One region of the Paenibacillus sp. FSL R7-0179 genome, then DNA from elsewhere that is predicted to be linked to it. Evidence: a T-box and tRNA genes for the amino acid it is inferred to sense, from the RefSeq annotation. Region 1 holds a T-box; the other holds one or more tRNA genes.
The links. A T-box is a leader RNA that pairs with one kind of tRNA and senses whether it is charged. The one in region 1 lies ahead of MKX63_RS11630 (valine--tRNA ligase), so its partner is inferred to be a tRNA-Val.

Region 1 (10,798 bases):
CCTGTAATAACAACAGCTGCAGAATAGCAAGCTGCAGAATTTTGGCTGTCAGGAACAACGGGGTTGTCTTCTCTTTCGGATAACTGGGCCGGTATGCCAGAATAAGCAGAACCGTAAATAGATTGCCGAAAAAAAGACAAGCCAGCAATGTCTTCAAATCCAAGCCGGCGGTCATTATGTCCACCCCTTTGTTTAACGATATATCTATTATGATATGTATTTGAGGGTCCGTTTACCCGGACCGGACCACACGGTCCCGGCCTGCCTGCTTCGCCTGATAGAGCGCCAGATCACAAAGCTTGTAGAGTGCGTTCAAGCTGGTCTGCTGATCAGGCAGCACAGAGACTATACCAATGCTAACCGTATACCCGCAGGGCAGGCTGTGCACAGAAGCCTCCTTAAGCGTCTCCCGCAGCGCTTCTGCCTGATGGGTGCTGCTCAGCTCATCCTGCCCGTACAGCAGAATGGCGAATTCCTCACCGCCTACCCGTCCGAGCAAGTCACCGCCCGCAAGCGTACTCTCGGCAGTAAGGGCGAAATCCTGCAGCACACTGTCGCCGGTGTCATGCCCGTAGGTATCATTCACTTTTTTGAAATGATCCAGATCCAGCAGCAGCAGGGAACAATATTCCCGCTTCCTGGCGGCAAACGCCAGCTTCAGTTCGGCTTCCAGCAGGAAGGCCCGGCGGCCCAGAATCCCGGTTAGGCTGTCATAGGTGGCGATACGCTTCAGCTTCTGGTAGGAATGCTCATTGGAGAGCAGGATGAAGGCGGCAATGCCACCAATCAGCATCAGGAACATCCCGAGATAATACAAATACTGCGCCGGATTAGCCGTGAGCGGGCCCATATCCGGTTCCACCGCCAGCGCAACGAACGACCTGAGCAGCATCACCGCTGCAATCGCATAAAAAACGGTGGCGAGTATCTTCTGAAGCGGAGAGCGCTCCGGGCCCGCTGTCAAGCGGCAGCCAGGGTAGAGCACAAACAGCATGACCCATAATGAGGTCGTTGCGACCCGTATATTCGGATGGTTAAAGAACAGGGCAACGATAACGAAGCTGAGTATGCTTCCTGCCGTAATTGCCAGATAAAAGAGCTTCGCCCTGCGGTCCAGCATGCCCATCATCAGCAGCAGCGCAGCGATCTCCAGCCCTCCGCCGGCCAGAATGAGCGCATTGCTCAGAGGTACAGCAATTCTATGGGGAATATAGTCCCACAGCAGAATGGAGCTCCAGAAGACCACCTGAATCCACTTGGAGGCAATAAATAGACTGGAGGCAATGTCTTTGGGGAAGTGGTAGCGGTAAAACGTAATCATCAGACCGGAAAATAAATTCCCCAGAATGAACAAGTATAACAGCGACTTAATATCAAGCTGAAAGCCCATCAACACACCACCGAACTATCCGGATATACCTGCTCTATTCCGAACGATAACATTCACAGCTTATATCGGCAATATCATTATTATCTATGACCTCTAATTTCTTGTCCGCCGGATGCAAAAAGGAGCTGTCCCAATTAGCCTTTTATGGCTTATGGGACAGCTCCTTTTTTAAAATTCAACGGTTCCTGAAATCTTACCGGCTCTTCAGGCTGTCTGCCAGTGCATAACCGACCTTCCAGATATCCCCCGCACCCATTGTGATAACCAGATCACCGGGAGCAATGCGGTTCTGCAGATCTGCCAGCACAGCTTCCTTGGTCGGGAGATGACGCGCACCGGCATTGCTGTTCTGCACAATCAGCTCTACCAGCTTGGCTGAGGTGACGCCCTCTATCTGCTTCTCACCCGCAGGGGAGTAGATATCGGTAATAATCACTTCGTCCGCTTCGCTGAACGCCCGGCTGAACGCATCCAGCAGGAAGAAGGTACGCGTGTAGCGCTGCGGCTGGAACACGGCGATAATGCGTTTGCCTGTTGCCTTAGCGGCGCTGATCGTAGCCTGAATCTCTGTTGGATGATGCGCGTAATCATCAATGACGAGAATCTCGTCAACCTCGCCCAGCACCTGGAAGCGCCGTTTGGCGCCGTGGAACTTCACAATCGCAGCCGCAATGGCTTCAAAGGCAATGCCCGATTTCAGACAGGAAATCACTGCCGCCATGGAGTTATACAGATTGTATTGTCCCGGAATAGAGAGCTCAATACGGCCTAATACCTCTTTTCCATGATTCATGGTATAAGATACCTGGCGGTCACCGAGCACAATATCAGTCGCTGTATAATCGGCCGTCTCCGATTCGATCCCGTAGCTGATCACTTTACCTTGCACCTTAGGCAGCAGGGATTTCAGATTCTCATCATCCGCACATACGATAGCTGTTCCGTCCTCGCGCAGCTGATTCATGAACTGAACATAAGCATCCTTCAGCTTGCCGAAGTCGCCGCCGTAATTCTCCAGATGGTCAGCTTCAATGTTCGTCACGATTCCCAGCCAAGGATGGTATTGCAGGAACGAGCCGTCGCTCTCATCGGCCTCGGCCACGACGAATTCCCCTTGTCCCGCTTTGGCATTCGTGCCGACATTCATAATCTCCCCGCCGATAATGTAGGTAGGGTCCACGCCGCAGTCTTCCATAACCAGAGCAATCATGGATGAGGTGGTAGTCTTGCCATGCGCTCCGGCCACCGCTACGCCCTTGCGCTCATTCAGCAGCCGGGCCAGCATCTGCGAGCGGTGCAGAACCGGTATCTTCAGACGCTCTGCTTCCACCCATTCCACATTATCCGCGGCAAGCGCCGTGGAATAGACGACCAGATCCGCACCTTTTACCTGCTCCGCCGTATGCCCGATGAACACCTTGGCACCTTTGGCTATCAATTTCTCCGTTAACTCCTGGGCAGCTACGTCAGAGCCTGTAACTGTATATCCCATCTCCAGCATCACCCGGGCAATCGCGCTCATACCATAGCCGCCTATCCCTATAAAATGCACACGTTCAGTAGTATCCAACAGTTCGTCACCAGCCTTTTTCAGAATCGGGTTGCCGTAAAAGCGTACTGCGCACATCAGAAATCAAATACAGCGTTCCGGACACAACTGCGAGGTCATCGTCCGCTGTGATCGTCTGCAGCTTCTGCAGCGCTTGGCCCCAATTACGTTCTACTATGATTTCCAAGTTTTCCTTGGCATATTTACTCCGCAGACTTTCTGCGATCGCCTGCAGATCTTCCGCGTCCATTTTCTTACGGAAATCCGGTTCGGTCAGGATGAGCGTATCCACTATAGGCAGTATATGCTTGAGATACGACTCGTGATGCTTATTTGCCAGCATCCCCATGAGCAAATTTAATTTACCGTAAGGCTGGAACTGCGGAAGACTCTTTGCGAGGCTCTCAGCCCCTTCCGGATTGTGCGCGCCGTCCAGAATAATTCTGGGCGAGGTGCTCACTTCCTCCAGTCTTCCGGCCCAGAAGGTGCCGCGGAAGCCCTCCAGCACATCCTCGTTTTCCAGCATGAAGGCCATATACTGACGCAGCACCTCAAGCGCCATCATTGCTCCGGCTGCATTCTGCAGCTGGTGTTCGCCTTTCATGGCAATGTCCAGCTCAAGCCCCCGGAATGGCCCGTTGAAGGTGAAGTGCTGGCAGCCATCTCGCTGCTCAACTCCGCTATAGCTGAAGTCTTCTCCGGCTAAATAGAGTGTCGAACGGGTAGCCGCCGCCTTGGCCTTCAATACAGCTACAGCTTCGGGCTGGCTCACACAGCTGACCACAGGAACGCCCGGCTTAATAATCCCGGCCTTCTCGCCGGCGATCAGTTCCAGCGTATCTCCCAGCACATCGGTATGGTCATGTCCCACGTTAGTAATGACCGACACCACCGGAGTAACGATATTCGTTACATCCAGCCTTCCCCCAAGCCCCGTCTCCCATACGACTACATCGGGATAACAGACTTCGCCGTAATAGAGAATCGCCAGCGCCGTCGCCACCTCGAACATGGTCGGTGAGCCCAGCTCAGTGCCCGCAATCTCCTCTACCAGCGGACGCAGCTGATTGGCAAGCGCAAGCAGCGTCTCCTCAGGAATATCCGTCCCGTTGTACTGGAACCGGTTCGTGAACTTCGTGATATAGGGAGAGGTAAAGGTCCCCACCGAATATCCGCTCTGAATAAGGACCGAGGTCAAAAAGGCGCAGGTCGAGCCCTTGCCGTTCGTCCCGGCCACATGAATGAACTTAAGCTTACGGTGCGGATGTCCCAGCTTCTCCATTAGAAGCTCTATCCGCTCCAGGCCCGGCCGGATTCCAAAAGGAATCAGACTGTTGATCCAGTCTACCGCTTCTGTATAAGAACTTAAGGGAGCGGGAGCGGCAGCGCCGCTCCGGGTGATCTCTTCCATGTCTGTTATCCTCTCAGCTCTGCAATACGGGCCAGCACTTTCTCGCGTCTGTCGGAATAATCCGCCTGCTTCGCCCGTTCTTCTTCGATGACTTTCGCCGGAGCTTTGGCTACAAAGCCCTGATTACTGAGCTTCTTTTCCACACGCTCCACTTCGCTGTTCAGGGTCTGGACTTCTTTCTCCAGACGGATAATCTCCTGATCGATATCGATCAGACCGGACAGCGGCAGGAGCAGCTCCGCTCCGGTAACCACGGCGGACATCATTTTATCCGGCGTCTGCGGCGCAAGGCCTGCTTCGAAAGAAGAGGTGTTGCAGAAGCGCCCGATGTAATTGTCGTTGCGGGAAATAATGTCCAGGGTGTCCTGGCTGCCGGCCTTAATGATCAGCTCAACCTTCTTGCTCATTGGCGCATTCACTTCCGCACGGATACCGCGAACAGCCCGGATGATATCCATCAGCAGGTTCATCTCTGATACCGCCTGCGGATTCTCAAGCGCCGCATCGTACTTCGGCCATTCGGCCAGCGTGATCGATTCTCCTTCATGCGGCAGATGCTGCCAGATCTCCTCCGTAATGAACGGCATGAACGGGTGAATCAGGCGCAGTGTACGGTCCAGCACGTAAGCCAGAACAGACTGGGTCTTGGCCTTGGCGGCTGCGTCCGCTCCGTACAGTGAGAGCTTGGCGAATTCGATATACCAGTCGCACAGATCATCCCAGATGAAGTTGTAGAGCAGGCGTCCGGTCTCGCCGAACTCATACGAGTCAATTAGACGCGTAATATCGCGGGAAGTTTCGTTCAGGCGGTGCAGAATCCAGCGGTCTGCTGTGCCAAGCTCACCTGTAATGTCAATATCTTCAAAGGCTACGCCTTCCAGATTCATCAGCGCGAACCGGGAGGCATTCCAGATCTTGTTGGCAAAATTGCGCGCCTGCTCTACCTTTTCCATCCGGAACCGCAGATCCTGGCCCGCTGTACTGCCGGTAGTAATCATATAGCGCATGGCGTCAGCGCCGTACTGCTCGATAACATCCAGCGGATCGATACCGTTGCCCAGCGACTTGGACATCTTGCGTCCTTCGGCATCGCGTACGAGTCCGTGCATCAGCACATCCGAGAACGGCTTCTGGCCGGTGAATTCCATGGCTGAGAAAATCATGCGCGCTACCCAGAAGTAAATGATATCGTAGCCGGTAACCAGTACGTTGTTCGGATAGTAACGCTGATAGTCACTGCTCTCCCCGTCAGGCCAGCCTAAGGTAGCGAACGGCCAGAGGTTGGAGCTGAACCAGGTATCCAGAACATCCTCATCCTGTTTCAGGTCGGACAGCCCGCTGATACGGCGTGCTTCTTCCTCGTCGTGCGCAACTACAAGCTCCCCGGTAGATTCGGAGTACCAGGCCGGAATCCGGTGACCCCACCACAATTGGCGGGAGATACACCAGTCGCGGACATTCTCGATCCAGTTCAGGTACGTCTTCTCGAAGCGGTCTGGCACGAAGTGAACCCCGTCACCGTCCTTCTGTGCAGCGATGGCCGCTTCTGCCAGCGGCTGCATTTTGACGAACCACTGGGTGGACAGATAAGGCTCTACAACAGCCCCGGAGCGCTCACTGTGCCCTACCTGGTGTACGTGATCCTCAATGGAGATCAGCACGCCTTGCTCCTTCAGGTCGGCTACGATGGCCTTACGGCAGTCGCTGCGGTCCATTCCCTGGTAAGCGCCCGCTTCCTCATTCATCACTCCGCCTTCATCCATTACGTTGATCTGCGGAAGGTTATGGCGGACACCCATCTCGAAGTCGTTCGGATCATGCGCCGGTGTAATCTTAACCGCACCGCTGCCAAACTCCTTATCTACATATTCATCAGCAATAACCGGAATCTCTCTGCCAATAATCGGCAGAATCAGCGCCTGGCCAATCAGATGCTTGTAACGGTCATCCTCGGGGTGTACGGCTACGGCTGTATCGCCCAGCATCGTCTCAGGACGCGTGGTAGCCACCGTGATATGGCCGCTGCCATCCTTAAGCGGATAACGCAGATGGTACAGATGCCCGTTCACTTCCTTGTATTCAACCTCGATATCCGACAGCGCTGTACGGGCAGCCGGGTCCCAGTTAATAATCCGCTTGCCGCGATAGATCAGACCCTTCTGGTACAGCTCCACAAATACCTTGCTTACCGCCTTCTTCATTCCATCGTCAAAGGTAAAGCGTTCGCGGGAGTAATCGAGGGACAGGCCCATCTTGGCCCACTGGTCATGAATGGTCTCTGCATACTGGTCTTTCCAGTCCCATACCTGCTCCAGGAACTTCTCGCGTCCCAGATCATGGCGGGAGATTCCCTGCTGGCGCAGCTTCTGCTCCACCTTGGTCTGCGTAGCAATCCCCGCATGGTCCGTACCCGGCAGCCACAGAGTATCATAGCCCTGCATCCGCTTGGTGCGGATCAGCACATCCTGAAGCGTGAAATCCAGCGCGTGTCCGATATGCAGCATTCCTGTTACATTCGGCGGCGGAATCACGATGCTGTAAGGCTCCGCATCCGGACGCTTGCCGGCTTCGAAGAAGCCCTTCTCCATCCAGTAAGCATACCATTTCTTCTCTGCCGCTCCCGGATCATATGTAGTCGGCATATCGCTCTGCTTGTGATTAGCTGAAGCGGTAGCTTCTGCCGCTTCCTGCCCGTTCGGCAGCTCTGCTGCTGCATTGTTGTTATCAGCCATTGTGAACCCTCCACTGTTAAATGTATTGAGTAGCTAGCGGTTTTTCGAGAATACAAAAAGGCCCTTCGTCTCAAAGGACGAAAGGCCATTCTTTCGCGGTACCACCTTTGTTTCGCGCCAATAAAAAATAAACCACTGCCTTAGGTTCCCTTGCAGGTTCCCAAAGCTTAGCGCGACACTCATGCAGAGTAACGGCTGCAACCGGCCGCATCCTAACCGGTCTTCATGATGAAGACAAGCTCAGAAGGGCAACTCCGGGGCGACTTCGGGGGCTGCATCCTGCGGAAATTCACACCAATGATAATCCCGCTCTCTGAAGGGCTGACCGCCTACTCTTCCCGTTCCCAGTCTTTATGCTAGTTATTACTTAGTTCAATAATACATTCAGTGTTATCCCTAGTCAACCAGCATATACACAAAGGGCGCGCAGCAGACGTACCTTGGCGCTTACTCCCCGCTCCAGATCACTTGAACCACGTTGAAGCCCTGGCGGCTGCCCGTTCCGGGAGCCCCGTCCACGGTAACAGCAAACGTGCTGCCTGCATCAATAATCTGGAAGGCGGCCGCAGAGACTTCTTCCGATTTGGAAGTGGCGCCCTTTTGCGCAAAATAGTCCTTGTACGTATTGCCGAGCGTCTCCAGTCTTTGCTTGGTGGTGTAGCTAAAGGTAGCTGACGGTTTACCGGTCGCCGAGCCTTCGATCAGATCAAATATCTTCGCGTCTGCCGGAAGCGGGAAGTCCGCCGGCAGGCTCTTCGGCCGCTTCACAGAATCTGCCGGTGTTCCTGCGGACGAGCCGCCGGAGGAGACGGCCGGAGCAGCCGCATCACCGATGATGACCCGGCTGGTCGCAGCATCGTAAGTAACAGCGGTGTTCAGCGCTTCGCCGATAGAGCGTACAGGCAGATAAGTGATGCCGTTGTAGGTAATCGGGGCGAGGGTTTTGCCGTTGCCGTCTTTGGGCGTATATGCCTGACCGTTTACGACGATCCCGATTTTGTTGTTCAGGAGCGCCTTGATCTCCTGCAGATTGCTGGCGGCGTAGACACCGGCCGAGACTGTGAGCGTCAAGCTTAGTGCGGCCGCAGTGGCTGCCACTTTTCTCTTCATGTGAGTTATCATCCTTCCAGAAGTGGTGTACCAGCGCATAGCTGCCTGAATGTGTAATGTATGTAGGCCGGTATTGACTATTACCCCGGCTTAAGCGTTTTGTAAACCAGAAGCGGAAATCATACACAGAAACAGGAACAGCCCCATCCGTAAGGCAAGGGCTGTTCCTGTTAAGCCTGAATTCTCCGCACATCATCAATCTCAAGGGATGTATAGTACCTGTCCCTCTTCTACAATCTGACCGGACAGCCGGTTGTACATGGTCAGCTCCCGGGTGCTTAGCTGGTATTTCTCGGCTATGGTGTCCAGCGTCTCTTCCCGCTGCACAATGCAGAGCCTTACCTTGCGGAACAGCTCCGTCCCGCCCATGCCGCCGATGAACCGGCTCTTCCACGCTGTGTCATTGCCGGCCTCAGGAACAGCCTCCGCTACAGAGTCTAAATTGCCCGACAGCAGCTCCTCCTGCTCTCTGTTGGCACGGCTTGCGCTGAGCAGCGAGGAGAAGGTGAGCGGCTCCTGCTCGGCGGCTCCCGGTTCTTTTTTGCTGCCAAGGGCAACCTTGAGATCCTGCTTCTCCTCAGGGGGAGTCAGAGATTCCGCAGACAGGAAGACTTCATTGTCTGTGGCCTGGATCTCCTCTGCCGCCTCGCCTTCTTCGTTCCCGGCAAACAGCGCAGCAGCATCATTGGCAGCGGAGGTTAGCACCGGCTCCGGCTGCGCGGCGGAATGAAGCTTCGCATTGCCCCAATGATCCACTGTGTTCAAGGCGGCGGTGCCTGCCGGAGAAGCCGTATCCAGGCTATGTGTCCTTGCTCTGGGTTCCTTGTCCTTCAGGGGTGGAGAGAGATAGGCGGCGGGCTGGGTGTACGTAGTCTCTTCAGCATACAGAGGTTGGACTACAGCCTCAGCCGGATTAGCGTAGCTCTGATCTTCTTCAGAGCCCTCGGCTGCCCCCTCGCCATAGGTCCAGAGCGAATTCTCATACAGGGTATCATTCTCCGGACTGCGGAATTTCTCCTCAGAGGCATTACCGTCTCCTGCCTCCGGCGAATAGGCTACCGTATATTCCTCCTGCTGCCAGGCCGGCTGTGCATCTGCACTTCCGATTCCGCGCAGCGAGAGCACACCGGTAATGTTGACGGTTCGCATCGTCAGCAGATCAATATCGAAATTCTCGATCTCCACCCCTATGTCATCAAGTGAGCTGACCCGGGTCAGCGGAACAGTGATTTCAACAGGAATTGCATGCTCCAGACGCTGTGTAAGGTCATCCTCCCCCCGGTAGAGTCCGGTGAGCAGCAGTTGTCCGTGCAGCTCGGCCCGGTCCTCCCGCTGGATGACCTGGATGTCGGGAACCAGCTCGACTTCCTCCAGCTCTGCTATTCCCGGAAGCTCTTCCGAAAGGTGAATGCGTTCATAAATATCAAACCGCAAGCCATGGGACTGGTCAAACACGGGAAATGTCCTCCTTCTTGGCATAATCTATCCCTGAGACAAGCCCAGAGTATAAGCCCAAAATGTTACTCCCCTCATGTATATGCTTCAATCAGGCAGGCATGACAACTTTGCCGCTTCAATTGCGGACAGCGCCTATGCCAGGGGAGGAAGAGCCGTACGTGCATCAGGAATAGAGTAGTGGTGTGGAAGCTTGACACGCAGTGTTACGGCAAGCGGATTCCCCGGACTACACTCGTTAACCACATCCGCCGGATGAAAAGCTGCCGGCAGCGCACCCGCTCCCGGTTCTTCCTCAAAGCGGAGGTGATCCGGAATTCCCGGCCGGCCCGCCCGCAGACTTAGCGCTCTCTGGTATACATTAAGTGTACCCGCAGCCATAACATCCAGAGAACGGGTCTGCTCTGCCCACTGCTTAGCCTGGAGGCCGGTGCGTCTTCTCAGTTCCTCATCCCCCAGCAGCTGCTCGATCTGCAGGGCAAGCTGCCCGGCATCTCCGGGAGGAACAATCCAGCCCGTCTCTCCCTGCCGGACCATCTCCGGCATGCCTGCCGTTCCGGCGACAATCGGCGCGATCCCGGCAAGCTGCGCTTCCGTAACCGAGAAGGGCTGCGTGTCCTGGAGGGAGGGCTGCACATAGATGTCGGCTGCCCGGAGTGCAGCGGGAATGTTGTTCAGCTTCCCCGTGAAATGGACCTTCCCCGCGATACCCAGCAGGCGGGTCTGCTCCATGAGCTCCTCCAGGAGGCTGCCGATTCCGGCCACTGCACAGATCCATTGCTGACAGCGCTGCTGCAGAATGCCCAGCGCCTCTATCAGCACATGGACGCCTTTGATATATTCAAGTCGTCCGGCATACATGATCACAGGAATTCCTTCTGCAAATTGAAGCGGCGGTGTCTCCGCAGCACGGGCTGCGTATTGATGCAGGTCCAGCCCGTACGGCAGGGTATGGATACGGTCTTGGCTGACGCCCAGGCTCTGCGTAAGCTGTCCGATCCACTCCGAAGAGACCAGAATCTGGTCGGCCGCCTGGGCCCCCAGCGTCTCAAGCCTGCGGAAATATCTCCAGATCGGCCGCTGCTCATAGGCCTCCCGGGTCAGTCCGGGCTCAAGTCCCTTGTACTCATAGTAGGTCTCCTTGGTCAATG
Region 2 (10,798 bases), on a different contig from region 1:
TCTGTGGCCTGGTCTTTTTTTCCTTTGAGATGGATGGATTCGTCTTTTGCTGGCGCTGGCGTAGCGGGTGCAGCCGTTTCATCGGGTGTAGGAGTGGGATCTGGATAGCGGGCGGCAACGGAAGCAGGCAGAACTCCACCAATTTTCGTGAAAAGTTTCTTTACATTTTGCACATCATTTTTCTCAATAGAGTCAGCAATCTCCAGATAAGTGAAGGTATTCTCTTTATCCTCTCTGGCCTTAATCCGGATGTTCTCGGCAATTTCTTTGGAAGACTCATCATTCCAAGCACTGGTGCCGAAGTTCTCCAGGTATTCCTGCGTCTTATCCTTCACAGAGAAGTTCTTCAGCTCCGGCGCTGGAGTAGGAGAAGCAGTCGGAGCAGCAGAAGGAGTCGTGGTTACAGCTTGCGTAACCTCAGCGGACCCGCCACATCCGCTTAATATCACCGGTGAAGCTAAAAGAGCAAAAGCTAAAGTCATTTTGGATAATTTTCCGTACATCAGTAATTTCCCCCAAATGTTTAATCATACTTAGCCAGTATATCAAAATTGGATTATTTCTACAGTGAAATTTAATAGAACTTTGCATTCCTGACACAAACATGCCAAACTAGATAGGATTAGGTTATCGACTTATATCATGATGAATTAGGGGGATATAAACTGTGTATATGACAGGTTTTGGGTCCTTGCTTGCCGGAGGATTCAGTATTTTTGCTCTTTTGCTCTGGTTATTTTGTCTGGGGATGGGGATTTATCTATTTGTGCTGGTGGTGAAGCTTGCCCGTAGGGGAATAATTGCACTGGACCTGTACAACCACTCCAAAAATCTGGAGATCCGTGAGCGTTATGAGGCGGCTCACCGGAGAGATGATTTCTGAATGATTGCATCTGATGGCAGGATTTATTATACTCCAAATATGGAATTTTCAAATTTGTCATATCTGGAGAGGAGTTTGAGCGAATGAAGAAGAAGATGACTGCTGCACTGACTGCATTTGCCGTACTTGGAGGAATGGGCACGGGCGTGTATGCCGGAGCCAACCTGCAGGAGATCAAGGCTTTTCTGAATCCAAGCATCAAATTCAAGATGAACGGCCAGCCTGTACAGCTTAAGAATGCCAGCGGTGCGGTGGTTGCCCCAATTTCCTATAAGGACACAACCTATCTGCCGGTTCGTTCCGTATCCGATCTGCTGGGAGTTACTGTTAAGTTCGATGCTGCAACTAACACTATTTCCTTGGGAGAGCAGACGGCAGGTGTACCGATTGCTACGGGCTTTGACAATATGTATCATACCAAAGACCCGGGCAAGACCGTGTACAAAGATAAGGATTACAAGGATGTATTCTTCGATGACGCCAGCAGTGACCGCGGCAGCTCCTTCATGCTGCAACCGGACAAAAAGTATCAAAAGCTCTATCTACAGATAGCCGCGATCGGCGGGGAGATCAAAGACCTCTCGATTCAAGACGCCGACACTAACACTGTACTGAAAAAGCAGACCATTGACCCGGCCAGCGGGCTTACTACCATCGAGGTGGATATTGCCGGAGTCAGCAGCTTGTATATCACTGGCGACGTGAAGAAGGGAACCTCGGTCTTCGTCCCGCTAACGACATCGTATTATAAATAATTTCTGAACTTATATATTATTCGATTCTCCCGGGAGCCTTGGTTTCCGGGCTTCTTTTTGTCTACATTTGTTGTTTGGAAGAAGAAGAAAATGGGTATTATCCGGTAAGCCGGTGAATCTGACTGGCGATGTTAAAGTTCAATGAATTCATGAGGAGTGAGAAGATGTCCACAAAAAAACTAATAATGGGCTTATCCTTGACGTTGTCCCTTCTGGTCCTGAGTGCGTGCAGCAATTCAGCGAACGCGCCATCCGCCGATCCGTCCCAGGAATCCACACCGGCAGCCGAAGCGGCGCAGACCCCTGCGGCCTCAACAGAGCCGGAGCAGACCCCAGCAGCAACGGATGAACCGGAGCAGACGCCTGAGCCAACAGCCGGAAGCAACGAGACGGCTTCCGGATCTGCGGATCTGCCGAAATTCCTGCCGGAGGATTTCCCGATGCCTAACAATGTAACAGAGACCATCCTTTCGAATGCGGAGGAGAATGAGGGCAAGAAGTCGGCATTGCTGGTTTTTAGAACAACAGACAGTATGGAATCGGTAACAAAGCTCTATGATGATTATCTGGCTTCGAAGCTGGGTGATCAGTCTGTGAAGACTATTGATCCCAAGAACCTGATCATTCAAGGGAAGACCAAGGATGGTAAGCAGAGCTGGTCAATCATTGGCGGTCCGCTTGCGTCCAAGGAGGGAACCGTTGAGCTTAACGTAATTTGGTCTGAAATATAAGACGTACAGCCAAGCTGCTTTACACAGAGGAACATCCGTTGAGCTCGATTTAGAGCAGCCAACGGATGTTTTTTTGTGATCGGACAAAAAGTGTCGAATTTTGTAATTAAAGAGTATACGCCAGGTGTGACGGGGATATATAATTAATTCTGTGAACGAAAATTAGTCAGGCGGTGTTATGGTTTGTCTTGGGAACCTGTAGGGTTTATGTTTTTCTCAACAATAGAGACGCTTGCGCTCTATTATCTGATTATGTCTCTCTATAGATTCAAATGGAGATGGTACATCTGGCAGGCTTTATTTGTCATCTTGCTTAACAATCTGCAAAGCTATCTGTTACGTAATGAACTGGGCATGTCGAATGTTGCACCACTTGTTTTAATTCTGATTTTCATCTTCTTTTTTGCTGCGGTGGTGAGGATGCCGCTGATTCTATCTATCATTGCAACGATATCAGGATTTGCTATTTTTGCAGGGATTCAGACGCTGATTCTTTGGATTGTCTTTGGCTCCGTTTCGGATATCGACAGTAAGGCCAACGGGTATTTCCTGCAGGTTGCGACGGCTGCTATTGTCTTTGGTGTATTCGGCTATCTATACCGCAAAGGCAAGGGCTTCACCTTCGATCTGGATAAACTCCGCTTCAAAATAGAGGATATCCTGCTGTCCATACTAATTTGTGCATTTGTAATCGTAGTATCTCTCCTGCTCTATTACAATGATATTTTATTGAATGCGCTGATTTTTCTGATCATGTCTGTATTCCTTCTATACTATTCCAACCGGAAGGAGCTGGAAGATGCTTGAGCATATGTCCGGCAAGCTTGCACTGCGCATCAAACGTATAGTTCCCGAGCATCCGGCAAATGTTTCAATCCTGAAGTTTGCTATTGCGGTCATCCTTAATGCGTTATTTATTATTGGGCTGACACTGGTGGTGTCCCTTCTGACGGGCAGGACAAATGAGATAATTCTGATTCTGATCTCCTTTGCCCTATTGCGTCAGGTATCCGGCGGGGTGCATCTGAAATCGGGAATGGCCTGTGTCTTGTTTACAGCGACTTTATTCACGTTCTTGTCCTTCATTGAAGTAGGCGATACAATGATTCTGCTTATGAATGGAATCAGTCTATTAATTGTACTCTGGCTGGCCCCTATCGGAATTGAACACCAGACCCGGATTCCCAGACAGCACTGGCCTAAGCTTAAAGTCATAGCAGTAATGCTTGTGGTAGCCAATGTGGTGGCAGGTTCACCGGTGATTGCGGCCTGCTTTTTGGCTCAATCGGTCAGTCTGCTCATAGCTAGAAGGGGGGTGAGAACTGAGCATGAAGGGGTTACAGGCTCTACGACGCGCAGTAGTGTATAAACTTGCATCCGGTTTGTCTGCCTTCGCTGCCCTTATCGTGTTGGTTACAGCAAGTGTATTTTACATTAACCAACCCGAGGTTCCTGAAGAGTTACTTAAATAACATTGGAGTTGATCCCTTTGAGCACGATATCTGTTACTAGAGACACAGAGGGAAACACTGGTGTATTCTCACTCGATATTGAAAAAATAACTTTTATGGAATTTGAACGGACTATCTATCGGATCATTGTCCATACGTACGATCAGACCTTTTATACAGTAGGTACGCTGAAATATTGGCTTAATACCCTGGCCAGTTCAGGATATAATTTCGTTCTAGCAGATAGAAACACGTTAATTCAGGTTTCTAATATTATCCAGTTGGATAAGACTTTTCATATTGCTTATTTTGGGGAAGACCATAGAGGAGTCGAGCAAAAGTGTTTTCTGTCAGAGAAGGGCTATAAAGAAATTCTCAAATACGTAAAGACATCCGCATCGGATATTCAATTAGTGGAGCTGCCCCAGTGGTAGCTTATTTTTTTAGGGAGGTTGGCGATTTTTCCAGACTGAGAAGCGAAGAGTAGATCGGAAGTGGTATATATAATAAGGCTGACCCTGCGCTATTCATTCTCAAGCGCCTAGGGACAGCCTTTGTTTAGATTATCCTAATCTGCAGCTAATTTAGAATACATACACAGATCAATGAAGGTTCCGTTGGAGCGCTCACTCTGTCTCAGTGTTCCTTCCAGCGAGAAGTTTAATTTCTGCAGCACCTTAATCGAATTGATATTAGCAGGCTGAGCCTTTGCTTCTATTCTATTGAAGCCCAGTGTATCAAAGGCATAATCTATTAGCGCGCGAAGGGCTTCAGACACATATCCTTTTCCCCAGAACTCGCGGCTAAGGTCATAACCGATCTCTGTCTTCGCATGATCATAGTCCAGCATATTATAACCGCATGAGCCGATAATCCGGCCGGATTCTGCTTCTATGATAGAATAGCGGATCGCTTGGTTCTCGCCCGCTAACTTACCAAGCAGCTCAATCATCTCTACGGCCTGACACTCATCCGTGAAATTGCTGATATTCATGAACCGGGTGACTTCAGGATCGGACCAGATCGCGAAGAGACTGGCTGAATCGGCGGTACTCATTTGTCTTAATACTAATCGCTCGGTACGTAATTCAGTAATCATCAAAGTGTTACCTCCATGAAGTTATATGGTATTGGTGAGGCACAACTATTGATATCTGCGCATAGTTCAGTCCTTTCCGAGTGTAAGCTGCCTCTATTATATAGAAAGCAAGAGAGAAAGTTAACAGCCATCCAGGATCGATTCAACAAATCTTCACAAAGAAGGGTACTTTGCTTGGTGGCGTCTCCTAATCTATCAACATATCCTATGTATTGTGAGGACGAAGGTAGCATAGCGATTTCGATCCTCTCAAATATATTTTAGGAGGTATAGTTTATGCCGCATAAACTATCATCTACCCATCTGATCAACCAGGGGGATACTTCAATTTACAATCCAGGTACCTCTACTCCGGCTTTTACAGATGCGAATTTTTTTAAGAATTGTGGAAAAACAGGAGCGACAGGGACTATTCAAAAATTTGGTTGCCCTATTTGTGATCTTGCCATGTTTATTTTATATAAAGGCGGGCTCTCTAATGCAACGAAATCCAATGTGTATTACGCCGTTTGGGAAGCAACTAAAAAGGGAACGGACAACGCTGCTGATTTCACAGCAAAGGGATTCACTGCAAAAATCGGAAGTCAGAGTATCACTGTAAGCATTACTCCGATTGCGGACGTATCCGTGGAAGCCGAAAAAGGGAACATCTGCATGATGAGACTTGAGGAAGGTTCCAACTCTCATTATGTCATTGTGGACGGGCATGACTCCTCCGCTTCCGGTTTTGATAAATACCTGGTATGTGATCCGGATGGCGGTGTTCAGAAGACCTTGACAAAGACCATGCAAAAAAGAGGGTTCACGGTAAGTGCATCTGTAATTACTGAGAGATATAAGCTTAGTTAAGGAAGTCATGGGAGCAGCTTGATCGCTGTAGATTCATACTGTCATTAATAGAGGCTGTGTGGGCATGTGCTCATGCAGTCTTTTTTTTGTTTCTTACTCCGCCTAACATGGTAAAGTTTAGGTAAAAAGCATCTGGGAGGGCATGATGAGAAAAACGATAATGGTAATGTTGTTCTTGTTCATATTGACAGCTTGTGCGGATTCCAAAGACGGGTTAACCACCAAAGATTTAGCCGTCCAAAAGGTGAACGATTCTAAAGCCATTGTTGGGTATGGAATGAGCCGTGCGGAAGGGGAAGAGGTACTTGGTGAAGGGGATGATAAGAGTATTGCGAATTCCGTCATGTACAGCTCTGGTGTAAGGGTTATGTACCGTGAGGATAAAGTGGCAGGTATTACTCTGTCAGAGGAATCGAAAGATACGTATGAAACCACTGGCGGTTTTAAAATTGGCATGTCCAAAGATGACTTCAAAAAAATATACGGCGATCAATATCTGATGGATATGGAGCGCAATCTGGATTATGCTTACGATTCCATCAACAAGCGTTACTTGCATGATAAAGAATGGGCAGCAAAGGCTGAAGATGATTCGAAAATATATGTAATTTCAGGTCTGTTCAACGGTAAAGGTGTAGCAGACGGCATTGCATTAGTGGATAAGCGAATGGCGATAACTTACAGGTAAATGGGAGGGCTGAAGATAAAAAATGGGCTTGCATGTTTCATAGATATTTAAGGGGACAGAATAGCAATATATGGGGCACAAAAGGCTGGCTTCGTTTACAATGAGTGGTTCTGCCATGATATAATCAATGTATATGATTGGAGTGATAATCGTGGAATTACTCGACGCACGGAATGACTTTATCTTCAAGAAAATCTTCGGCAGTGAGAATAACAAGGATGTTCTGCTGGCCTTCCTCAATAGTACCTTCATGGAAGCCGGCGAACCCCCGCTTACAGAAATTATATTAATGAATCCGTACACAGATAAGGATGCTCCAGCTGAGAAACAGTCAATCCTTGATATCAAGGCCAAGACGGCAGAGGGCAAACGGATTAACATCGAAATGCAGCTGTTCAATCCATACAATATGGAGAAGCGGACACTTTTCTACTGGAGCGAGATGTATTACCACCAAATTCAAAAAGGTGACGATTACAGCCAATTGAAGAAGTGTGTGACGATCAATATTCTGAACTATTCCTGCCTGCCGAATGACCGTCATCATAATGTGTTTCACCTTCGGGAAGACCACACTGGGATTCAGTTGAATAACGATCTGGAAATTCATGTAATGGAATTAACAAAGCTCGAGGAGCAGGCCGTCCCATTAACTGGTGGTCTGATCAACTGGTTATTATTCCTGAAGGGTGTTGAACAACCAAACTGGGAGGTGCTGACCATGAATGAACCGATGTTGAAAAAAGCAATGGATACGCTGGAGTTCCTGAGTCAGGATGCCGCTACAAGGATGGAGTATGAAGCGCGGATGAAGTATTTGCGGGATGAGGCGTCGCGGATGAATGGTGCTAGGGCTGAGGGGCGAGCTGAAGGACGAGCAGAGGGTGAACGAAAAAAGGCAGAGGCAATGGTGCGTGAACTTCTTGCACTTGGAGTAGAAACCTCCATTATTGTTAGAGCCTCAGGCCTCCCTGAGGAAGAAGTTTTAATCTTGAAATCATAAACGGGTAGACACTGACCATGAAGTAACCGATGCTGCAAAAGCAAATATAAAAATAGCTTGCCATTCCCTCACGTCCTGTGTTATTATAAATTTCGTTGCAGGACGGTAGCTCAGCGGGAGAGCACTATCTTGACAGGGTAGGGGTCATGGGTTCGAACCCCATCCGTCCTATATGCAGAAGGCCTTGATATTCAAGGCCTTCTTTCTTTTTAGAAACACGAAAAACAAACAGAGAAGCTATTGACGTTTGGCAGCAGATGACTTTATGTGTCTAATGCAATGTTATAGTTTCTTTTTTTATGGATATTTAAAGAGTGACAAAAACCCACGACACCCCATCCGTAGTATATTACAATAATAGCGCTTGTCTGGAAGTTCCTTAACCAACAACATAAAAGGTGAAATTCTATCATGATCGTAACGTTACATGAAGCGGAGCGCCCTGGGGTGAGTCTAAAATATGTGGTGATTTTTATGAAGCAAGGCGAAGATTGGGTGCTTGTGCGGCAGCGTGAGCGGTCCACCTGGGAATTTGCCGGGGGGCATATTGAGGCGGGGGAGAGCCCCGGGGAAGCTGCGGTAAGAGAGCTCTATGAAGAGACAGGCGCCGAAGATTATGAGCTGCATCCGCTATGCATCTATTCGGTCAGCAGTGATGAGCTGGGAGAGAGCTACGGAATGTTGTATTATGCAGATGTCAAAAGGTTCGGAGCTATGCCCCCGTTCGAAATGGCGGAGCTTCGAAGCTTCAGCGAGCTGCCGCAGGCGGTGACCTACCCGGGGATCTACCCCACGCTATATGCGAGAGTATGTGAATATGTGAAGCATCTGTGAATCAATCTTAATCGTATTTCTGGTAGAATAGACACACGATTGGCTGAAAGGAGGCCCAGCTCATGAGTAATGAGATTACGAGGTTTAAGCGTCTTGGCGACTACCTGAGATCACGGCGGGACCGTCTGCAGCCAGCAGCTGCAGGCATCAAGGAAACGAACAGTCAGCGCAGAACGCCAGGTCTGCGGCGGGAGGAGGTTGCGGTTCTGGCCGGCCTCAGCAGCACTTATTATACATGGCTGGAGCAGGGCAGGGAGGTTACCGCTTCCAGAGAGGTCATGGAGAGTCTCAGTCAGGCGCTGCGGTTGTCGGCAGATGAGCGCAAGCACCTGTTTGAGCTTTGGAATCCTGGCTTGCCGGATACACTTGCTTCTATAGATACGGTCAATCCGGAGCTGAACCCGCAGTGGCGGGATATTATCCGCCAATTGACTTATCCGTCTTTTATAACGAATGAGCGGTCTGAGGTGCTGGCCTGGAATGATAAAGCGAGTGAAGTGCTAAGTGATTTCGGAGGTCTGTCTGCTTCAGAGCGCATTATGATGCGTCTTCTGTTCCTGGATCTGGAGCTGCGCCGCCGGATGCTGAACTGGGAGGAGTTCGCCCTACATTCAGTAGGTGTGTACAGAACCTATTATGACTTGAACCTGCATGATCCCTGGCACAAGGAGATGGTCGATCAGCTCTTGGAGGACAGTGCAGATTTCGCCGGGATGTGGAAGCAGCACAATATTCAGGGCAAAAGGGTCAACCGTGTGGTCATAGAGAGCCTTGGTACAAGTCAGCCTGTCGTATACGATATCAATTCGATGGCAAATCTGGCGGATCACCCGGGCCTGCATATTTGTATCTATACCCCTGTTATGACGTAGCAGACGATTCTGTGAGGGACATACCCCATACGTTTTCCGCTGCTCCCTGGTAATGATCTTACTAGTATGAACGTACTGTGGCTGCTCCATGGCAGGACGGTTAGAATAAGACATGTTCGAAAGATCTATTACAGGGACAGAGGGAGGCAACCATATGCATACAAGAATACTCGGTAACGAAGGGCTGAGCGTATCAGCTCTGGGACTCGGAACGATGATGATGCCTGATAATGAAGAGTCTGTAAGAACCATTCATGGTGCGCTTGATCTGGGCGTAACTCTGCTGGACACAGCGGATATCTATGGAGCCTTCGAGCAGCAGCGCTTCGGCGGCAATGAACGGCTTCTCGGACGGGCGCTTAAGGGCCGGAGAGATCAGGCGGTGATTGCGACCAAATTCGGCATTACGCATACTCAGGGAACCAAGGGAGATCCGGCCTATATCAAAAAATCCGTAGATGCCAGCCTCTATCAACTCGGCACAGATTATATCGATCTGTACTATCAGCACCGTCCTGATCCGAACACCCCAATTGAGGAAACCGCCGGTACCCTGGCTGACCTCGTCAAGGAAGGGAAGATCCGCTTTATCGGCTTATCCGAGGCCTCGCCTGAATTGATCCGCCGGGCACACGCGGTGCATCCGTTGACCGCCCTGCAGACAGAGTATTCACTCTGGAGCAGGGAGGTGGAGGATGAGATTCTGCCGCTGGTCAAGGAGCTGGGCATCGGCTTCGTTCCTTATAGCCCGCTGGGCCGCGGTTTTCTGACTGGACAGATCAAGAGCTTCGATGATCTGCCGGAGGATGATTACCGCCGCCATTACCCGCGGTTCCAGGGAGAGAACTTCACCCGGAACCTGGAGGTCGTCTCGTTGATCGGGCAGATGGCAGCCGAGAAGGGCTGCGCCCCGGCACAGCTTGCTCTGGCCTGGCTTCTAGCACAAGGAGAGCGGATTGTACCGATCCCCGGCACGAAGCGGCTGGAGCGGTTACAAGAGAACCTCGGAGCGCTTCAGGTTACATTGACGGCAGAGGATCTCGCACGGATTGAGCGGATATCCCCGCAAGGAATTGCAGCCGGAGCACGTTACCCCGGCCAGAACTAAGCTATCACACAGAGCGGACAGCTGCTGTGCATCCATTCCTATTTTTTTCCCGGAGCGTTTTTGCCTGCGCCGCTTGCTTTAGTGAGCGGTATGCGGGAAGAACGCTTTTTTAATCCATCCCCATCCGCTCCAGCTCCTCTTCGATCCGCTGCACCTCTATCCGCTCAAACAGTAATTTAAGCTCCAATATAGGCTGCCCTGCAAGGATGGATACCGGGTGCCATACAGGCTGTTCTATGGATAGGAAGCCTCTAATCTTCTCGCAGGAGAAAGGAATGAACGGGTTCAGCAGGTTTGCCAGGTTGGCAATAATCTGAACACAGGTGTACAGCGTGTTGCCCCCGGCAGCAGGATCATGCTTGATTTGGAGCCAAGGCTGCTGTTCATCGAAATATTTGTTGGCCTGGCGGATATGCAAGAAGATGAATTCCAGAGCTTCCTTGAAATGTCCGGCCTCAATCAGACTTCCTGCTTCCTTATACAGCTGCTCCAGCCTGCCAACCCATACTTCGTCCAAATCTCCGT

Region 2: it has a tRNA-Val gene. The T-box ahead of MKX63_RS11630 (valine--tRNA ligase) is inferred to sense a tRNA for this amino acid. The anticodon was not compared.

Annotation. Positions count from the first base shown of each region.
Region 1 is NZ_JBBOCC010000001.1:2,610,765-2,621,562, reverse strand. It holds gene MKX63_RS11650 (GGDEF domain-containing protein) at 1-175, opposite strand, end outside; gene MKX63_RS11645 (GGDEF domain-containing protein) at 233-1,390, opposite strand; gene murC (UDP-N-acetylmuramate--L-alanine ligase) at 1,584-2,960, opposite strand; gene MKX63_RS11635 (bifunctional folylpolyglutamate synthase/dihydrofolate synthase) at 2,968-4,350, opposite strand; gene MKX63_RS11630 (valine--tRNA ligase) at 4,356-6,992, opposite strand; T-box leader at 7,153-7,437, opposite strand; gene MKX63_RS11625 (stalk domain-containing protein) at 7,530-8,192, opposite strand; gene MKX63_RS11620 (LysM peptidoglycan-binding domain-containing protein) at 8,394-9,647, opposite strand; gene MKX63_RS11615 (glycosyltransferase family 4 protein) at 9,783-10,798, opposite strand, start outside.
Region 2 is NZ_JBBOCC010000002.1:2,097,472-2,108,269, forward strand. It holds gene MKX63_RS25425 (hypothetical protein) at 1-335, opposite strand, end outside; gene MKX63_RS25430 (hypothetical protein) at 674-883, shown strand; gene MKX63_RS25435 (stalk domain-containing protein) at 967-1,638, shown strand; gene MKX63_RS25440 (hypothetical protein) at 1,803-2,369, shown strand; gene MKX63_RS25445 (hypothetical protein) at 2,577-3,176, shown strand; gene MKX63_RS25450 (accessory gene regulator ArgB-like protein) at 3,169-3,738, shown strand; gene MKX63_RS25455 (cyclic lactone autoinducer peptide) at 3,698-3,841, shown strand; gene MKX63_RS25460 (LytTR family transcriptional regulator DNA-binding domain-containing protein) at 3,859-4,254, shown strand; gene MKX63_RS25465 (GNAT family N-acetyltransferase) at 4,389-4,919, opposite strand; gene MKX63_RS25470 (hypothetical protein) at 5,196-5,768, shown strand; gene MKX63_RS25475 (hypothetical protein) at 5,914-6,456, shown strand; gene MKX63_RS25480 (Rpn family recombination-promoting nuclease/putative transposase) at 6,605-7,459, shown strand; tRNA gene MKX63_RS25485 (tRNA-Val) at 7,559-7,630, shown strand; gene MKX63_RS25490 (NUDIX hydrolase) at 7,871-8,293, shown strand; gene MKX63_RS25495 (helix-turn-helix transcriptional regulator) at 8,356-9,165, shown strand; gene MKX63_RS25500 (aldo/keto reductase) at 9,320-10,273, shown strand; gene metG (methionine--tRNA ligase) at 10,383-10,798, opposite strand, start outside.